Regions from separate parts of the Caldalkalibacillus salinus genome, predicted to be linked through region 2. Evidence: riboswitches for the same ligand, from Rfam matches in the RefSeq annotation. Region 2 holds a riboswitch; each other region holds the start of a gene.
The links. Region 2 has a riboswitch for S-adenosylmethionine ahead of metK (methionine adenosyltransferase). Riboswitches for the same ligand answer to the same signal wherever they lie in the genome.
Positions count from the first base shown of each region.

Region 1: another riboswitch for S-adenosylmethionine. It lies ahead of JKM87_RS10710 (methionine ABC transporter ATP-binding protein); the one in region 2 lies ahead of metK (methionine adenosyltransferase).
Region 3: another riboswitch for S-adenosylmethionine. It lies ahead of JKM87_RS09470 (YezD family protein); the one in region 2 lies ahead of metK (methionine adenosyltransferase).

Region 1 covers NZ_JAERVL010000015.1:231,336-235,678, reverse strand. Annotated here, with positions in the region: gene sigI (RNA polymerase sigma-I factor) at 1-405, shown strand, start outside; gene JKM87_RS10715 (anti-sigma-I factor RsgI family protein) at 398-1,828, shown strand; SAM riboswitch class I at 1,982-2,097, shown strand; gene JKM87_RS10710 (methionine ABC transporter ATP-binding protein) at 2,227-3,243, shown strand; gene JKM87_RS10705 (methionine ABC transporter permease) at 3,240-3,926, shown strand; gene JKM87_RS10700 (MetQ/NlpA family ABC transporter substrate-binding protein) at 3,985-4,343, shown strand, end outside.
Region 2 covers NZ_JAERVL010000006.1:224,438-228,780, forward strand. Annotated here, with positions in the region: partial or broken gene JKM87_RS06945 (response regulator) at 1-107, opposite strand, end outside; gene JKM87_RS06950 (sensor histidine kinase) at 67-1,269, opposite strand; gene metK (methionine adenosyltransferase) at 1,602-2,804, opposite strand; SAM riboswitch class I at 2,951-3,072, opposite strand; gene JKM87_RS06960 (methyl-accepting chemotaxis protein) at 3,326-4,343, shown strand, end outside.
Region 3 covers NZ_JAERVL010000013.1:17,707-22,049, reverse strand. Annotated here, with positions in the region: gene JKM87_RS09485 (nitrite/sulfite reductase) at 1-16, shown strand, start outside; gene JKM87_RS09480 (anthranilate phosphoribosyltransferase) at 100-1,164, shown strand; gene JKM87_RS09475 (sirohydrochlorin chelatase) at 1,124-1,939, shown strand; SAM riboswitch class I at 2,018-2,144, shown strand; gene JKM87_RS09470 (YezD family protein) at 2,246-2,437, shown strand; gene JKM87_RS09465 (methionine biosynthesis PLP-dependent protein) at 2,636-3,922, shown strand; gene metC (cystathionine beta-lyase) at 3,915-4,343, shown strand, end outside.

The sequences.
Region 1 (4,343 bases), on a different contig from region 2:
AGCATCGCCCAAGTTCACGCCTCTGTCAACCAGTATCAACAGCACCAAGAAATTGAACGTCGTAGAATGGATATCGCTGATTACCAGGAGCTACTCAAGGAGTACGACATCACCTTCCAGGATTTGGTCACCCTATGTCCTAAGCATGTAGATGCTAGAGAAAATGCAAAGCAAATCGCCAAAACCCTCGCCACACACCAAGAATTTGTTTTTCATTTAAAGGAAAAAAAGCAACTTCCGATGAAAGAATTATTAAAATTTGTGAACTGCAGTCGTAAAACGGTAGAGAGGAATCGAAAGTATATAATAGCGATGGCGTTGATTTATATCGGAGGGTATGAATCACTGCAATCCTATATCGAGCCAGAGGAAGACATGAAAGAAGGGAGGGAAATCAGTGAATAAGGGACTCATTCTAGAAATGAAAAATGACGAAGCAGTTGTCATGACCCCTGAAGGCGAATTCCGTAAAGTCAAAGCAAACAAACTGCACTGGGAAGTTGGAATGGAAGTTGACGTACCTTCTGCTCAAGTTGTACCGTTCGAAGTCAAAAGCAGAAAGAAGAAAACTGTACCAGCATTAGCCTTAGTCGCTTCCTTCTTATTAGTATTCGCATCCATGTTCGCCCTCGTCCCTTTTGGAGCTGATGATACCGCAGTAGCCTATGTCAACATCGACATCAATCCTAGTATCGAAATGGGCCTTAATAAGTCCATGGAAGTCATTAGTTTAGAACCTCTAAATGATGATGGGAAGCTCCTAGTTTCACATCTTAGTGATGAATGGAAAGGAAAGTCACTTCCAGAACTAACATATGACGTGATTTCCCAAGCAAGAATCGATGGCTTTCTTGAGGGGAACCAAGATGTGCTATTAGCCACGTCATTCGTTGACCAAGATAGTGAAACGAAATACACAGAAAACGTTGATACTGCCTTACAGCTTATCGAGAGTGAAGTCAGTCATGAGCCTGTAGAGGAAACAGAGGCAGAACAAGAGAACAAAGTGAAGCTTCACAAAGTAACAGTGGATGAAGAGGTACGTACGAAAGCGCAAGAAGAGGGTATGTCTACCGGGCGTTACTCCATTTATTTGGGAGCTAAAGAACAAGGGGTAGACATCAACCTTGAGGAATTAAAAGGTCAATCCATTGCGGAGTTGGCACAAGAGTTTAACGGCTTACAAAATGTGATATCCAATCATAAGGACAATGGTGAAGCTGAAGAGGATGTAGATGAACAACCAGGTCAATCGAATGGACATCATAACGCTTCTGAAGAAGGTCAAGAAAACGGTAAAGGTGTTAATGGTAACAAAGGCCAAGGTCATGAGGGTCAAGACAATCAAGGCAACAAAGGCCAAGGTAACAAAGGTGAAGGCAATAAAGGCCAAGGTAACCAGGGTCAAGGCAATAAAGGCAATGGTAACAAAGGCCAAGGTAACAACAAAGGCCAAGGCAACAATGGCAATCATCCAGACTCTGAAGATAAAAGCGTTAATATAGAAGTTGAAGGTATGACTGAAAGTTCGGATGAAGAAGGTGCCTCTGAGGAAAAAAAGTCCGGTAAAGGACGTTTGAATGCACCAGGCCTATTATTTATCCCTCCCGGTTTAGAAAAAGATAACAAAGAGAAACAACGTGAGTCATCTGGATCAAGCTCCGATGATAAAAAAAAACACACACCGGGTAAAGGGGAACATGGGAATGGACATCAAAACGGACCTAAATCCCAAGAGAACATGAAAAATGACGTCAATGGACAATTGGATGACGCTCAAAGCACCCATGATAATAAGAGTTGGCTTCACCTTGCAACGACACCTTAGAACGTGATTAAATACATTCGCAGAAGATATTGCTGGCTTAAGCCAGTTGGAGATAGAACTGCCAACTTTTTCATGCTTAACAAAACGGTTTACAACTAAATAAAGTCATGTTATTATCTTCTTCAGTGACTTATAAACTGAATGATACATGCACTCTTATCGAGAGAGGTGGAGGGACTGGCCCTATGAAACCCGGCAACCGCCTTCGTGGACGACATGAAGGAAAGGTGCCAATTCCTGCGAAGAGGTAAATCTTCGAGTGATGAGAGGATGAAGATAATAACTCGCATCCTTTCCGCTTTGAAGCTGAAAGGATTTTTTTTATGGATGTATTTGCTGTTCGCTACAATGTATTAACGATGGATCTATATTGTTTAAATAGAAAGTGAGGTGGTAGGATGATTAACTTACAAGACGTGGTTAAAGTTTTCCGTGGGAATCAACAATCCGTAACAGCGGTGGACCATGTACAGTTAGACATCCAAAAAGGGGAAGTATTTGGGGTCATAGGTTATAGTGGAGCTGGGAAGAGTACACTCATTCGTATGCTAAATCTGCTTGAGAGGCCAACGAGTGGCGCCGTCCACATCGATGGTGTTGATATCAGTGCACTCCCCTCTACTGAATTGCGAAAGCAGAGACAAGAAATCGGCATGATCTTTCAGCACTTTAATTTGCTCTGGTCACGGACCGTCAAGGAGAACATCGCATTTCCCTTAGAAATAGCAAAAGTCCCACCTGAGCAGCGGGAAGAGAGGGTCATGGAACTGGTACGTTTAGTTGAGCTAGAAGGTAAAGAGGACCAGTATCCATCACAACTGAGTGGCGGACAAAAACAACGTGTCGGGATTGCGCGCGCATTGGCCAATAATCCAAAAGTGTTACTATGTGATGAAGCCACCTCAGCCTTGGACCCTAAGACAACGGATGCCATTTTGCAATTACTACAAGACATCAACAAAAAGCTAGGATTAACAGTTGTCCTTATCACACATGAAATGCATGTTATCCGCAAGATATGTGACAGAGTGGCGGTGATGGATAGTGGGAAAGTTGTTGAAATGGGTCATGTCATAGAGGTCTTTCAGAATCCGCAGCAAGATATGACGCGAAGGTTTGTGAAGCAGGTGACCGAGTCGAATGAAGCATTAGAAGTACATGCGGATTGGGACATCGATGGTGGCCAAGTGATACAATGTCACTTTGTTGGCGAAGAGGCGGAAAAGCCAATCATTAACGGGTTAATCAGAGAAACAACATTAGAAGTGAATATCCTGCAAGGGAAGGTGAGTCGTCTTAAAGATTCTTCCTACGGGACACTCATACTGCACATTAGTGGTCAAGATCGTGACATAGAGAAAGGACTGACCTACCTCCGAAATCAAGGAGTAGAAGTGGAGGTGTTAGCAACATGACAGACCTATTGAATGGGTTTCAGCAAGATGTCGTGCCCAATGTACGCTGGGACCGAGTATGGGATGCGACTGTAGAGACACTGTATATGATGGGCGTGTCCATTCTCTTCACTGCCATCTTTGGCGTGATACTTGGCATACTCCTGTATATGACGGCTGAGGGGAACCCATGGCAAAACCAGAAGCTATACAGAGCTGTGAGCGCATTTGTGAATATTTTTCGCTCTATTCCTTTCATTATTCTTTTAATCTTACTCGTCCCTATCATTAGAGCGCTATTAGGTAGTGCCATCGGGGCTAAAACAGCGATTCCTGCTCTAGTTATTGGTGCTGCGCCATTCTACGCCAGATTAGTTGAAATTGGTCTCAGAGAAATTCCAAAAGGGGTTGTTGAAGCGGCTAAGTCGATGGGCGCGTCCAACCTCCAGATTATATATAAAGTATTGCTTCCTGAATCTAAACCGGCGTTAGTATCAGGCATTACCGTCACAGGAATTGCACTTATTGGCTATGTCGCTATGGCTGGACTGATTGGGGCGGGCGGATTAGGACACTTGGCATTCATGGGATACCAGCGTCACCAGTGGGATGTCATCTGGATTTCAACGATAAACATCATTATTATGGTACAAATCTTTCAGATGCTTGGGGACTTTATCGTTAGGAAAATAGACAAGCGGTAAAGTTTAAAATATATATCAATAACCCAAAAATAATAAAAAAGAAAAAGGAGAGAAAACCATGAAGAAAATTTTACAGTTTGGCTTTATTTTTGCTCTTATCTTAGTTCTTGCGGCATGTGGACAAGGGCAAGGTGGAGATAATGAAGGTGCTGGAAATGAAAATGGGGAAGAAGTGCAAGAGTTAACAGTGGGGGCAACCTTGGTCCCTCATGCTGAAATTTTAGAATTTGTAAAACCGATGCTTGAAGAAGAAGGAATCGCATTAGACATCGTCGAGTTTACAGATTACACAACACCTAACCAAACATTGGACGCTGGCGAAATCGACGCCAACTTTTTTCAACACATTCCTTATTTAAAAGCTGAGAATGAGGCAGCAGGATATAATCTCGTAGACGTTGTCGGTGTGCATATCGA
Region 2 (4,343 bases):
ACAACACTAAAGTTATCTTCCATTTCAATGATGCGTTTCACACCTTCTCGAAAGATCTTGTGATCATCAATGAGCAGTATATTGACTTGTTTGGTTTGATTCACCATCGTTGACTCCCTCCTCATTTTGGTCTTCATCGGCCGGTAGCATGATGATAACCTTGGTGCCTTTACTCGGCTCGGAATACACTTGAAAGTCTCCTTCAAGCAGTTTTACCCTTTCTTTCATACCCATAAGTCCAAAACCCTCGCTCTCAGATTGAGATTGATTGTCTTGGTCAAAACCCACTCCATTGTCTTCTATCACAACCTGAACATGATCGCTAGAGAAAGAGAGATTCACTGTCGCTTTTGTCGCTTGTGCATGCTTGATAATATTATTAAGCGACTCCTGAATTAAACGGAAGACGGCAACGTCCAATGATGAGGATGAATGAATCTCCTTCCCTTTCGTCTTAAATTTGATTTTCACGTCTACTTTTTGTTGTATTCTCTCTATGTATTTCTTCAGTGTAGGAACTAGACCCAAATCATCCAGTGCCATTGGCCTCAAGTCAAATATGATACGCCTAACATCCGCTAAGCTTTCTCTAGCTGACTGCTTGAGACTTTGTAATTCTTCTTTCGCCCTTAACTCATCCCCAGTTGAAAGGACCTTGTCCACTAAGTCCATTCGTAGGACGAGGTGCGCCATTGATTGCGCTGGACCATCGTGTATCTCTCTCGCTAAACGCTTCCGTTCCTCTTCCTGTGCTTGAATGACTTTAAATCCTAATTGTTGGTTCTGGTGTGCATCCTCGATCATTTGTTTCATTTCTGCCATGTTACCCGACAGATATTCGACAACGACACCAAACTGTGTTAAGACCCCTTCTGCCCTTTCAACCGTTTGTTCAATGTTGCGCAAGCGCAACTGAAGATCATCCCTTTTCTCTCTCAGTTGCTTTTCTTTTTCCTGTAACAAGATCCGCTCAACCTGTATGGTATTTGCCCTCTCGTACGCTTGGCGTATATCTTCTTCTGTGTACACCGTAAAATTACGACTCACTTGTGAAAGTTTTTTGCGTGCGCTCAGGAACTGCGCTTCTAAAACATCGTTTTTTTCGATTACGTCTTCGACTTCGCCCTTGACCTTTTTGATTTCGCGCTCTAAGTTGATCATTTCTTGTCTGGCTTGTTCTGCGATATCAAATACTTGATACTTGGTTTCTTCCATTGTGTTGAGGGCTCGTTCAATCACGCCGTCTAACGACGCTACTTCAATTGCCATCATCTCACATCCCTGTTCCCCATAGTTTTGATTAAGTCTCTGATTAGGCGGGACAGCATCTTGAAATCGCAGTTACCTGACTCAATTTTTAGTTATTAAGTCCTTCATACCTATATCTATCTCTCTACTTCTATTGTAGCGGATAAAAGGCTTGGCAACATTGGGAAATTTTCTAGGGTACTTTTTTACTAGTTTAAGATAAAATTTGCCATTTGCACAATAATAAAAAAACCTCAAAAGCTTTGAATGTGAGCTTTTGAGGTCGTTTAATGGCGATTTATTGCATTTTTTGACCAATTTTCATTCGGACATCGCCTGCCCTTAAACAGATATCATGGTCGATACTTTTTAAGGATCTCCGCTCTATCTGTTCTTTCCCAAGGTAAATCGACGTCGTGACGCCCGAAATGACCGTAAGCAGCTGTCTGGCGATACATCGGACGGCGTAGGTCTAATTCTTTAATTATCCCTGCCGGGCGTAGGTCAAAATGCTCGCGTACGATTTCAGCTAACTTTTCCTCATCTAGGACACCTGTCCCAAACGTGTCGATCGCGACTGAAACGGGTTGAGCCACACCAATGGCATATGCGAGCTGGACTTCAACCTTATCTGCGAGGTCAGCTGCTACGATATTTTTGGCCACATATCTTGCAGCGTAGGCTGCTGAACGGTCGACTTTAGTGGGATCCTTACCAGAAAAAGCACCCCCGCCATGTCTGGCATACCCTCCGTACGTATCAACGATAATTTTACGGCCGGTTAGACCTGCATCACCCTGAGGCCCCCCAATTACAAAACGGCCTGTCGGGTTAATGAAGATTTTCGTCTCTTCATCCACCCAATCACTCGGGACATTAGGCGTGATCACTTTTTGGATAAGGTCTTTCCTAATTTGCTCTTGATCCACTTCAGGATGATGTTGTGTTGAAATCACGATTGTATCAATTCGAACGGGTTCATTATTTTCATCATATTCAATCGTGACTTGTGTTTTGGCGTCAGGACGAAGATAATCTATCGTTTCTTTTTTTCTAGCTTCGCTCATTTTTCTAGCCAATTTATGTGCTAATGAAATCGGTAGAGGCATAAACTCAGGTGTTTCTTTACACGCAAAGCCAAACATTAGCCCTTGGTCTCCTGCACCTATGGCTTCAATCTCTTGATCAGTCATTTGTCCTTCACGGGACTCCAAAGCTTGGTTGACACCTTGGGCAATATCAGGGGACTGTTCATTAATGGCCGTTAATACTGAGCAGGTTTCGTAGTCAAATCCGTATTTGGCCCGTGTATAGCCAATATCTTTGACCGTATCGCGAACAATCTTGGGAATATCGACATAACACTCTGTGGTAATTTCTCCGGCTACTAATACCAGGCCCGTGCTGACGGAGACTTCACAAGCCACCCGGGCATTGGGGTCCTTTTCCAAGATGGCGTCTAAGATGGCATCTGAAATTTGATCACAAATTTTATCTGGGTGACCTTCTGTTACGGACTCAGATGTAAATAAGCGATGTCCCTTTTTTAAGGCCATTCTCGTTCCTCCCTTTCATTATTACGTTATAGTATGTGCATGAATTGATACGGTACTCATTCCCTTTGATATGCCATGATAAAAAGTGCTCTATACAAATAAAAACGCCTAGAGAAAAAGGCGTTTACAGTAAAGCATGACCTCTTCTCTTATCTTCCAAGAACGTCGTCGTTCTTGCAGGTTAGCACCTGTTCCTCTTTTATACTAAAAAAAGAGGGAGGTTGCCGAGCGTCATTGGGCCTGTCCCTCACACTCCTCAGGATAAGAGTATCCGTTTCAGGCATATCCTACCCTATTTGTCCACCTCTGTCAACGAATATAGTCAATTAGTCTCAATTTATAAAATGAAGGAATTTTTATCCTCTACTAGCAGGAAGATGTCACAACATGTCGAATAGTCATAATAAAGAAGTTTTATGCGATTTTTTGGCGCATTTTGTTATCTTCAGGCGGCACCTTATCTGGTTTTATAACCAGACAAACAGACGTCAGACTACAAGAGAGAATAGGAGGAAAAACGTATGAACTTAAACCTAAGGGGTATTCAAGGGAAACTCATACTGGTGTTAGCAATTACACTGATTGTCCCAACGTCCATACTCGGGTTTCTGAGTTACAAACAGACGGAGGTTATCAATCATACCGCTGTGATTGGCTCCAAAGAAGAACTAGAGGACATGTCATCATCCTTTAAAAAGTTATTCGAAGAGACAGAGGAACTTCTTGATGACTTAAGTCAAAGACCAGAGCTTAACGTTGCTCGTAATAACTTTCAAGACGCTACGACGGACTTAAACCATTTACCGTCCGTTAATGATGGCAGTAAAACGGAGTACTACTATGAGTATTTCAAAAAAATCACAGATGAATCTGAATACATCATGAACGCGTATGTCGGGTCTCAAGAAGGAGAATTCTATCTCTACCCTGTACCACCTTCTAGTGTGGACTTGACAGAATTCGACCCTCGTGTACGTGATTGGTACCAACAAGCTGTGGACAATCCAGGACAGATCATCTATACAGAGCCCTATATTGATACGGGTTCGGGAGACACCACGCTCACATTGGCCAAAACCGTACATGCAAATGACGGCAGTGTCGTAGGGGTCGTTGGGCTGGATTTTGAAATGAACAAGCTAGCAATTATGAGCCGTGAAACGATCAAAACGAACACGTTCTTAATTATTATCTTATCTTCTCTTATTGGTTTGGTGGGTCTATACTTCTTCATTCGCTCCTTTACGAGTCGGATCTATGCTCTGAAGGATACCATTGCGGCTTTAGAAAGAGGAGACTACACACAGCGTGTTAACATCAGTGGAAATGATGAGATCAGCGAATTAAGTCAATCCTTGAACCGTATGGCCGATACGAACCAAACATTATTAAGAACTGTCCTGGACTCTACAAGTAATGTGACACACTCGGCGCACGATATGCTGTCTCAAACCCAAACGTACAATGCGCAAACGGATGATATCGCACGTGCCATCGAAGAAATTGCTAGTGGGGCAACAGACCAAGCCAACTCTGCTG
Region 3 (4,343 bases), on a different contig from region 2:
AGTAGAAGCGTCCTAACCACTAACATATCAATGGCCTAAGCGTAGAAAAGGCAATGATGGCGTGATGACTTGAGCATGTAGGCTAAGGGGGAACTGAACATGGAGCAATGGTTAAAAATCGTAGCCAGGGGAAAGAAAGGTTCAAAAGACTTGACGTATGCTCAGGCTGAATCAGTAGCGGAACGTATCATCTCAGGTGAAGCAACGGACGCGCAAATTGGGGCGTTCCTCGTCGCACAACGCCTGAAAACGGAGTCGGTGGATGAGGTGCTCGCTTTTTGTAAACGACTGAGAGCCCCTATCATGAATAACGCCAATGCACAGACATTGGCAACAAATTTTCATTCTAAACCAATCATAGACTTAGCGGGTCCTTATACGGGGCGCCATACGTTTGCAGCTACCCTTCCCTCAGCTATCTTAATGGCCCAGAGTGGGGTGCCGGTCTATACGCATAGTAGTCCAAGTTTACCTCCTAAGTGGGGTGTATCGTTGGCTGATATGGCCCAAGGCTTAGGGTTGCCAACGTCGGAGACATTACAGGATCTCAATCAACAATTGAAGGAGACGAACATGGGTTTTGCGCTCACAGAGCACTTGTGTGCCCCACTTGCCCAGATTCGTCATATTCGAGAAGAAATCGGGGTGCGTACATTTCTGAACACGGTTGAGAAATTACTTAATATCACACAGGCGCATACGTTAATCGTCGGCGTTTTTCACCGTACTGTCATCGACTTACATGTGGCACTCGTGAGAGCTTTAGGTTATCGGGAAGCATATATCGTTCAGGGAGTGGAAGGCTCAGAGGATCTCCCCTTACATCGAAAGAGCTTCTACTATAAGGTGACCCCCGAAGAGGTTCACGCATTGGAAATTGATCCTGAAGATTACGGGCTTAAGCGCAAAAGAGATCGTTCACGAGAGACGTTAAATCTCGAACAACAAATTGAAATCATTCAGCGCATTTTAAAAGGGGATACATCAGCAGACATTGCCGACTTTCGAGCCCAAGTGCTTTTTAACACAGCGGTGCGTTACTATTTCTGTGGCCGTTTTCCCACAGTTAGTGAGGCTTTACAATTTACCGAACAGCAGTTAAAAGAACCAAAAGGAGTCTATCATGAGTGGGATGTATTCAAATCTACGCTTGTCTCGCGGTGATTTAAGGCAAGGGGTGCTCATCATCGCTCACGGCTCACGCAATCCGAACTGGGTTAAGCAAATTGACCGGCTTTGTCGGCGGGTGCGATCACCCATTCCGATGGTGATCAGCTATTTGGAGCTTGTTGAGGAGAGAAGCATCGCCGAAGGTGTGCAAAAACTTGAACAACAAGGGGTGCAAGACATTATCGTTGTTCCGCTATTCGTTTGTTCAGGGAGTACGCATCTCGCGGAGATCCAATATATACTTGGAATCAATCGGCGGTGTGTAAGACCAACAGACGTCCCCAGAGTACGGACGAATGCCAGAATACAGTGGTGTCCTCCGATTGATGATCATCCTAATCTAGTGTCCATCCTCCGTCAGCGCCTAGGGCAGGTGATGCAAAGTAGCCATCAGCCTGTATTGCTCGTCGCTCATGGCAGTGATAAGGCTCATTGGCTGACAAAGTGGCAAACGGTTTTAGCAAGCATCGTGCGACAGTTGAAAAAAGAGACAGGTCTAGAGCACGTAAGCTATGCCACCTTACTTCCTGATCAACTGCCAAGTAAAATCCGATCCCTGGAAGAGGTCAATCAAGAAGCTCCCATGGTGGTTTTACCTCTTTTTATCGCTGAGGGTTACTTCACCTCTCATGTGATCCCAAGTCGTTTACAGTCGGTGCGTTACGTCCGAGGGAGAGCGATTCTACCTCATCCGCTCATAAGTTTATGGATAGAGGATCAAATACAAGCGCGTTTAACATCAAGTGTAGAAAAATTAAAAATAAATTAAAAAATACATTGACGAGACCTCAAGTCAGGAGTATAATTGGTTAAAATTACAAATTGAAAATCACATATTCATTAAGAACTCTTATCAAGAGAGGTTGAGGGAACTGGCCCTATGATACCTCGGCAACCATTGTGTGGCTTCTCGATTGACAGTCCACACAAAAGGTGCCAAATCCAGCAGAACGCTTGGTTCTGAAAGATGAGAGGTCGGACTAAAAATAAACTTATAAGCGTCGACCTCTTATCAGAGGTCGTTTTTTATTTAAAAAAAAACGCCTCTGAACATCATAGTGGAGGAGGAGAAACCATGCCTAAAAATGAAACTAGTACAATCCCTCACGAAACGTATAACAGAATAACCGAAGCTTTATCAGGATTGGAGTATGGCTCAGTACAGATTGTGGTACACGATTCACAAATCGTAGAGATTCATCGCTTGGATAAACAAAGATTCCCACTTGAAAAAGGAAACAAGCAAAAGGATAAGCGTCAATCGTAGTTCTGTATATAACGCATTATACTTAGCTTGTTGTACTTGGCTTAGGATTTAGAAACAATGCTAAAAACGCGTCAATATATAGCAGCAGAGTGCTGACCGGACAACCGGAGGCTCTCGTACATGACATCGTTTTAAAACGTATGTGTCAGTATGAGGGCCTCTTTTTATTTGATGGATAGGGGGATGAGAGGGATGAGCATGAAAAGACAAAAAGAGAAATCGTACGAGTTAGAAACACAGCTCGCACAGATTGGGAATCGTAGTGAGACTGAAACTGGAACCGTCAGTACACCTGTTTTTTTCTCTACGGCTTACCGCCATGGTGGACTAGGACAATCGACAGGGTACGAGTATACGCGCACGGGTAATCCTACACGTGACGTTTTAGAACGTACCATTGCAGATCTAGAAAAAGGAGATCAAGGATTCGCTTGTAGCTCAGGTATGGCCGCCATCCAATTAGTATTAAGCTTGTTTGAACAAGGAGATGAGATCATCGTTGGTCAGGATCTTTATGGCGGGACGTATCGTTTGTTTGAGCATTTACGCCAGTGCTATGGGATTGTTTTTCATTACGTCGATATCCGTGAACCTGAGGCATTCACAACAGCGCTCAGTAGTCATACCAAAGCGATTTTTATAGAGACGCCAACCAATCCTTTGATGCATCAGGCAGATTTAGCAGCTTTAAGCGCTATCGCCCAAGCTCACAAGCTCACTTTCATCGTGGATAACACGCTGAATACACCCTTGCGGCAACAGCCGATTCGTTCAGGAGCCGATATTGTGATACATAGTGCGACCAAGTATTTAGGAGGACATAATGATGTGTTAGCTGGTCTTATTGTGGCCAAAGGAGCTGATTTATGTGAGAGACTTGCCACTTTGCATAATGCGATAGGATCGACATTGTCTTCACTTGACGCCTGGTTGCTCATGAGAGGGATGAAAACTTTAGCACTCCGTTTAGAAAAACAGGAAACCAATGCCCAGCGAGTGGTTGCCTACCTCAAAGCACATGAATACGTCGATGACGTGTTCTACCCTGAGATTGGGGGATTGGCCTCTTTTAGGATAAAAAAAGAAGAGGCGGTCGGGCCGTTGCTTAGGCACCTTCAGCTTATTACCTTTGCTGAGAGTCTCGGTGGTGTAGAAACCTTTATCACTTATCCGGCGACGCAGACACACGCCGATATACCTGCGGATATTCGTATCAAAAATGGCGTGTGTAATAGACTGTTGCGTATCTCAGTAGGGATTGAGCAGAGTACAGATATCATCGATGATCTTGATCAAGCCCTCACACAAGCCATAGCAGACACACAAGCGATAGCAAACACACAAGCCATAGAAGATACAAAAGTCATAGCAGACTCACAGGCCATAAACCAAACGCAAAATAAAATGGCGCATTCACCATCTGTGCAGTCTGACGTTAAGGCATCCGGTACGGCCTCAACTAAGGGGGTGTCTATAGATGAGTAAGCAAAACTATCATGTGCGAACAGAGACGCAGTTGGTTCACAATGAGCATGCTGTCCAGCCGGATACGGGAGCAGTCAGTGTACCCGTTCATCACGCTTCAACCTTTCACCAGCGTCAGACGGATACGTTAGGCACCTATGATTACAGCCGCTCAGGCAACCCAACACGGGAAGCGCTAGAAGAGACGATCGCTCAATTGGAAGGGGGGACGAGAGGTTTTGCCTTTGCCTCAGGCATGGCCGCCATCTCAACAGCATTCTTATTGTTTTCTAAAGGCGATCACGTTCTCATATCTGAAGATGTGTACGGTGGAACTTACCGTATGGTGACAGGCGTGCTAAGGCGCTTTGGCATCGACTACACGTTTGTAGATATGACGGACATTGAGCAAGTGAAGGCTCATTTAAAGCCTACGACAAAA